DNA from 2 places in the Ensifer sp. ENS03 genome. Region 1 is predicted to be linked to the other one. Evidence: predicted binding sites of a transcription regulator. Region 1 holds the regulator's gene; the other holds the start of a gene.
What was found. The regulator LexA, encoded in region 1, represses DNA repair genes until DNA is damaged. The targets are predictions, from matches to a motif close to TGTTCNNNNTGTGTTCNG.
Positions count from the first base shown of each region.

Region 1 (3,636 bases):
TTCCCACGACATTCCCTCGGTTCGCCGCCGCCGTCGTCGTCTGGCCGTCTGGTGGGCGCGCTGGCGCGGGAAGGCCAACTCGTCGAACGGCTCCTGAGGCGGACGCCGATTTAACGATCTTGTTGTCGAGGGCAGGGCGGTCGGCAGTTTTGGCCGTCCCGTAGCAATTCCGAATCTCTCAACAAGGGCCGTGGCCGCGCAGGCGAATGACCGGTTCCTCGCGGTCTTCCGCTCTGTTGGGGTGCCCTCGAAAACTTTTCGGCAACCCATCAAACGCATAATGCGGTCTCGAATCAGGATGGGGACCGATGGCCAAAGCCACTACGAAACGTCGACGCCGCAGTTCGGGCCGAAGCACCAGCAAACAGGGCGGCATGGCGCCGTGGTATCTGGCCGCAGCGCTCACCCTTGGCGGCGTCATGGTCTACGACCATCGCGCCGAGTTGCGGCACTGGCCGGTGGTTTCGGATGTCATGGCCTTTGCATCGCGATCGGAAACGAAGCCGAAGCCTCAGCGCGCGGTTCCTGAAGCGCAGGAGCGCGTTGCGCAGCAGGCGGATAGGCACAAACCAAATCCGAAGCCCAACCCGGCGACGAAGGTTGTCCTGGCCGCCCCGGTGCCGTCGGTGAATGTCGGCGTCACGCCGCCAACCCCTCTCGTGCGGCCGAATGAAGAGGTGAAGACGGCATCCATCCGTACCGATCAGTTCTATTTTTGCGGCATTCGCAACGACAACTGCGTGATCGATGGCGCGACCTTCGTCTTCCATGGCGAGACGATCCGCGTCGCCGATGTCGATGCACCGCGAATCCGCCAGGCAAGCTGCGACAAGGAGCGTTCGCGCGGCTTCTACGCCAAGCAGCGCCTGCGCGAATTGCTGAATGCTGGCGACTTCAGGCTGATCTCGGCGGGAGGGCGATCAGATGCCAAGGCCGGCGAGAAACTGCGCCTGGTCACACGCGGTGACCAATCTCTTGGACGTGTACTCGTTTCCGAGGGGCTCGTGCGGCCGTGGGAAGGGCGCCCGACGCCCTGGTGCTGAGATCAGCTGGGAGACGATCGGCGGACATCGTCGATCGTTCTGTGGAAAGTATCCGTCCTGCAATTCGACGGCGCGTTTTTCAGAAAATGCCTCTTGCGGTTTTTCTGCAATCATTCTAAATCCGCGCCAACGCTTGGTTATCCGAGCTGTGAGGCCTCGTGGCGGAGTGGTGACGCAGAGGACTGCAAATCCTTGTACCCCGGTTCAATTCCGGGCGAGGCCTCCAATAATCTCACCTCGTTAAATTTGGTTTGGCGTTCTGCCTTAGGGCAGCGCGGTAAAATTCGCGACCCCACGTCCGCGCAAGCCACGTCTCCTATGCCTCCGTCGGATCTTATCGCTTCGGTGAATTCGGTAGAGGGGGAACGATGACTCCGCTGAGATCAACCGCATCGGTAGCGTCCGTCAACATTAAGAACGGAGGCAATGGCATCAATGAAAAAGAGACTGATCCTGACGGCGTTGGCGTGTTTTGCGGCGACCGCTATGGAGGCGCGCGCGGACGACCTGGTTTTCCAGCTGAAGAACAACACCGGCGCGGTACTGACGAATTTCTATACGTCGCCGGTCGGCGTCAATGAATGGGAAGACGATGTTTTCGGTCGGCAGGTCCTGAACCCCGGCGAGAGCATGGAGATCACCATATCCGACGGGCGGGACGTCTGCAAATACGACATGCGATTCGAATTCGAGGAAGGCTCGGCCCTCGATACGACCGAGGACACGCAGGATCTCTGCGAACTCGGCGAATACACGATCCACGAATAAGCGATCTGGATTTCAGGTCGCCTTAAATGGAAAGAGCCTCGCCACTTTCTGTGGCGAGGCTCTTTTGATTCGGCGTTCTGCCTGGAATTCAATGGTAGCGGCGGATCAGCCCGACGAGCTTGCCCTGGATCTTCACGCGATCCGGTCCGAAAATGCGCGTCTCGTAGGCGGGGTTGGCCGCTTCGAGTGCAATCGACGCGCCCTTGCGACGGAAGCGCTTCAGCGTCGCTTCCTCGTCGTCCACGAGCGCCACGATGATGTCGCCGGGATTGGCCGAGTTGCCGTTGCGGATGATCACCGTGTCGCCATCGAAGATGCCGGCCTCGATCATCGAATCGCCCTTTACTTCGAGGGCGTAATGCTCGCCGCTGCCGATCATGTCGAGCGGAACGGTAATGTCATGGGTGTTGTTCTGGATCGCCGAGATCGGCACGCCGGCAGCGATGCGCCCCATCACCGGGACGGAAACAGACGTGCTTTCGGCGACCGGCGCCGGCTTCGGCGTGGCAGGAGCGGCGGCCGGCGGCTTTCCGAGGCTGCCCTCGATCACGCTCGGCGAGAAGCCTCTGCGCGGCTGTTGCTGGCCGGCGGCGTAGGCTTCCGGAAGCTTGATGACTTCGAGCGCGCGCGCCCGGTTCGGCAACCGGCGAATGAACCCGCGCTCTTCGAGCGCCGTGATCAAACGGTGAATGCCGGACTTCGACGCCAGGTCGAGCGCGTCCTTCATTTCATCGAAAGACGGCGGTACGCCCGACTCCTTCATGCGTTCGTGGATGAACAGAAGCAATTCCTGTTGCTTGCGGGTCAGCATGGCACGTCGCTCCAGAGGCGTGAAACAAATCAAGAACAGACACTATCTGTTCCATATGTGTTCCGCAAGTGCCTAAAATTCCGTGAATTCAGGCAATTGGCTGCTTCTGTGGGGGGCGATTGGTCACTTTTGCGGGAGCGGGGCGGTTTTCGGCGACGGTTGCGTCCCAAAACAGCGCCGGGCAGGCCGGTCGCGCGCGTGATTCGAACGAATCGCGGCTCTCTTCGCGGAGAGACTTAAGTCGCTTGCGAGGCCGAGCAGGCGTCTTCGAACTCCTTCACCGTTTCGGCGCTGTTGTCTTCCGGAAGCACTGCGTCGGCCGCATCGGTCGCAACGGGCGTATCGCCGTCATAAACGAAGGACTGGATGTAGAACGCGAGCGCGCCCTTCCAAACATTGCGTCCATCGATCTGATGGCACGGCACGGCCCGTTCGAAATCGGTCTGGAGTTCATCCACCGTCGCGGCACTGAGCTTGACGTCAGGCATATTGGGCGATGCGACTATCGAAGCGAGAAGCAGGGCGGCAAGCACGGTGATCGTCCACTTGATGAAGGGGTGGGACTACGGGGTGGTAAACGATGTGAACCGCGCTTTCGTTCCGAAGTCCAGCAAGCATGGCGATCACTCTGCCTTGTTCAACAGCTCTTTGCCCGCAGGCTGTGGCTGATTTGCGCCAGCCGCTCCATCTCAACCTCGTCTCGGCCGTTCTTTATGGACCGGCGCGGAGAATGCATCGGAGCTGCCAGCTTTCGCATCGGGCCTGGGGCGCGCAAAAATCCCTGCGGGGAAGGGCCTTCACCGTCTCGACAGGCCTCTAAAAAAAGATAACTTTGCGTGGAAAGTGGGGTGGTTGCATGCATAGATTGTCGTTGGTGGTGCTCGGCCTGTTGCTCACGGCTGGAGCGGCGTCTGCTGAAGAAGGGCGTTCGAATATCTGGAAACGGATCAACGCCTGGACGGTGGGATCCGATCCTTCCCTGGGAGGCTCGTGTTACGCGGCGACGAGCTATGA
Region 1 covers NZ_JACVAV010000007.1:54,573-58,208, reverse strand. Annotated here, with positions in the region: gene IB263_RS22460 (hypothetical protein) at 1-97, shown strand, start outside; gene IB263_RS22455 (thermonuclease family protein) at 309-1,043, shown strand; tRNA gene IB263_RS22450 (tRNA-Cys) at 1,196-1,269, shown strand; gene IB263_RS22445 (hypothetical protein) at 1,470-1,811, shown strand; gene lexA (transcriptional repressor LexA) at 1,900-2,622, opposite strand; gene IB263_RS22435 (hypothetical protein) at 2,859-3,155, opposite strand; gene IB263_RS22430 (hypothetical protein) at 3,494-3,636, shown strand, end outside.

Region 2 (3,636 bases), on a different contig from region 1:
AGCGCCATTCCTGGCCCTTCGCCGAATGGATGGTCGACAGGATCAGATAGTCCTCGTCGAGCAGCGGCACGCCCGCCTGGTCGCTCGTGGCATCGGGCGGGTCAAGGGTCAGCTCGGTCAGGAAACGTTCGCGGTTCTGGTAGCCGCCGGCAATCTGCTCGAGCTGCAGCAGGTCGGCCTTACGCGTGTCGGCGTCTTCATGGATCCGGTCAAGATGGGGCTCATACCAGGCGCGCGCAGCGCCAATCTCCTGCGGCCATCCAGGCTCGGCCCGTCGCAGACCGGACACCAGGTCGACGAAGCCGGTCCAGTTCTCGCCGGTCTTGGCGGGAGGCGGGATCTCAGCAAGAGCCGCGAGCGGTTCCGGATCGGCGGCGATCGCATCGAGGATCTTTCCAGCGGTCTGTGGGCCAATACCGGGCAGCATCTGCAGCAACCGGAAACCTGCGACGCGGTCACGCGGGTTCTGCGCGAAACGCAGGACTGCGAGCAGGTCCTTCACATGGGCGCTGTCGAGAAACTTCAGGCCACCGAATTTCACGAACGGAATGTTGCGGCGGGTGAGTTCGACTTCGAGCGTTCCGCTGTGATTGGACGAGCGAAAAAGCACCGCCTGCTGCTTCAAGGCGATACCGATCTCGCGGCCAGCGAGAACCTGCTCCACGATGTAGGCGGCCTGATCCGCTTCGTCCTTGACGGCGACGAGCAACGGGCGCTGCTCCGATTGCCTGTCCGTCCAGAGGTTCTTGGTAAATCGCTCCCGCGCCAGGCCGATCACGCCGTTCGCAGCGGCGAGGATCGGCTGCGTCGAGCGGTAGTTCCGGTCGAGGGTGATGACGTCGGCAGGCTCGGGCGAAAAGGCGTTCGGGAAATCGAGAATATTGCGAACCGTCGCAGCCCTGAAGGAATAGATCGACTGGGCGTCGTCGCCAACGACCGTCAATCCGTGGCCGCCGGGTCTGAGCGACATCAGGATCGACGCCTGCAGCCTGTTGGTGTCCTGATACTCGTCGACAAGAACATGATCGAAGCGTCCGCCGATATCTTCGGCAAGCTCCGGATCGGAAACCATCTGCGCCCAGTAGAGCAGGAGATCGTCATAATCGAGCACGTTCTGCGCCTGTTTGGCATCGACGTAGGCCGCAAACAGCGCCTTGAGCTGTTCGTCCCAGCCGGTGACCCAGGGATAGGCCGACTTCAATACGTCGCCAATCGAGCTTTCGGAGTTCACGACGCGCGAATAGATCGAAAGGCACGTTCCCTTTGTCGGGAAGCGGCTTTCCGTCTTCGAGAAGCCGAGCTCGTGGCGCACGAGGTTCATCAAATCGGCGCTGTCCTCCCGGTCGTGGATCGTAAAATCCGGGCCGAGACCGATTTGTTCGGCGTAGATGCGCAGGATCCGGGCGCCGATGCCATGGAAGGTGCCGGCCCAGGAGAGCGCGTCCGTCATGACTGCAGCGTTGTCGCCAAGGACCTGGCGGCAGATGCGCGCGACCCGGCGGGTCATCTCGGCTGCTGCGCGTCGAGAAAAGGTCATCAGCAGAATGCGGCGCGGATCGGCACCGTTGACGATGAGATGCGCGACGCGGTGGGCGAGGGTATTCGTCTTGCCGGAGCCGGCACCGGCGATGATGAGAAGCGGGCCGCCGACCTGTCCTTCCGGCAAGCCGATACCGTGCTCGACCGCCTCACGCTGGCGGTCATTGAGTTTTTCGAGATAGGCGGCGCTCATGCGTTCCCGTTCGTTTTCGTCGCACTCAGTCACTGCCCGCATCGATTTGCATCCAAGAGACGGGCAGGAACAAAGAAAGAACTAGCAATTTAGCATCCAGATGAAAACCCTGACGTCGCCGAGTTTTCCCTCCTGCAACGTCGGAATGTCACTCTTCCAAGGTTTTGATGACCTGCGAGATCGCCGATGGGCTTGATTGCTGCAGGTAAGGCCAATCGGCCGTGGATCGAGATCTGTCGCGGGTGATCGCCGGCTTATCGATCGGCCTATACCTATGGCTGTGCGCCGCACGAAGAACGCGCGACGGCTTGTGGCCTTATATAGTAGATTAGAAATATGCTCCGCTCCTGCGTCCACTCGAAAGAGGAAGAGCACATGGACGAACGGAGCGTTGAAAATACCTGCGAGGCCACCGGCTCGACCGCCGAATTGCAGGAGATTGCGCGCAAGCTGGCGTCGCTCGCCCAAGAGATCAGGTCAATTGCAGCGACCCCGCTCGGCGAGACGGTCGTACTCGACGAAAGCGGCGATGGATCGGAAACGGCAGTCGACTGATGTCGGCCGCGGGGCAGCGGCTTTACTTGTTCGGTACAGGCATTCATTCCTCAATTGGGAGATGGCCGTGATCTGCCTGCGCGCTTAGAACCAGCCTACGGTGGCGACCTTGGGATATTCGGGACGTCGATACGAGGCGACGCCTTCGAATATCCCTTGGCGCGTCAGCAGACGCTGGTGTCTGTTCAGGGGCAGCATTGAGCTCGTCACGCCACGACCGTCATCGTCATTTCGATGTAGGCGGCAAGGCACAGGGCTGAAGCCAAGATGCCCGGCGTTGAAGGCACGGCTTGCATTATTTTCGCGAAGAACATACCGCCGGCGATGAGCAATCCGCCGAAAAGCAGACCGTGTTCTGCAACAGCGAGGCCGATGGCGCAGAGGTTCACGGCACTCGCAACCATGGTGAGGGGCGCTGCGGCCAGCGCAGCGTTCGATTGAGCCAGGAAGATGAGCCTGAAACGCGGCCAGCTGAGGCCGATGGCGAGAACGATGAACACCAGGGAGATGCCCATCAGCATGCTCCTGCGAGAGTGCACTCGATCGATCCGGCCTGCTTGTCTCGGGCCGAAAACACGTCGCCGACAGCGATGAGGACCGGGTTGTCGTAGCCGATCTCCGCTATGCCCAAGGGGATTGTCGCGAGCGCGCCGCGCCAGCTGCGTTCCGTCGGACGGCTGACATCGCTCATGATCACGGCCGGTGTTTCAGGTGAACGGCCTTCGCCGATAAGCTTTTCGGCAATCAGCCCCGCCGTTCGGCCACCCATGTAAAAGACCGCCGTGCTGCGCGGATCGGCAATGCCTCCCCAGTCGACATCATCGGGCAGGCCGCCGTGGCGGGAATGACCGGTCACCAGCCGAAGCGACTGGGCATAGTCGCGATGGGTCAGCGACAGACCGAGACGGGAGGCCATGGCGCTTGCGGCAGTGATGCCGGGGATAACGTCGACGGAAATGTTCTCGCGGTCGAGATGGGCGATTTCCTCGCCGGCCCGGCCGAAAACCATGGGGTCGCCGGATTTCAGCCGCACCACGCGTTTCCCAGCCTTGGCGAGCTTGACCATCATGGCGTTGATGTCTTCCTGCCGGCAGCTTTCGCGGCCGCCGCGCTTTCCGACGAGCATGCGCTTTGCCTCCCGCCGGGCGAGTTCGAGCACGTCTGAAGAAACGAGGTCGTCGAAAAGGATGACATCGGCCGCTTGCAGCGCGCGCACGGCCTTCAGCGTCAGGAGTTCGGCATCGCCCGGTCCCGCGCCGACCAAAGTCACGTGACCGATGGCGGGGGCTCCCGCGAGCCTTTCGGCATCAGCAAAAAGCACCCCGCCTACGCCCTCCTCCGGCGTATCC
Region 2 covers NZ_JACVAV010000003.1:122,393-126,028, reverse strand. Annotated here, with positions in the region: gene IB263_RS13420 (ATP-dependent helicase) at 1-1,732, opposite strand, end outside; gene IB263_RS13415 (hypothetical protein) at 2,108-2,287, shown strand; gene IB263_RS13410 (hypothetical protein) at 2,494-2,808, opposite strand; gene cysG (siroheme synthase CysG) at 2,802-3,636, opposite strand, start outside.
Region 2: a site for LexA is predicted at 1,798-1,815, ahead of IB263_RS13420 (ATP-dependent helicase). Genes of this name have one in related genera too.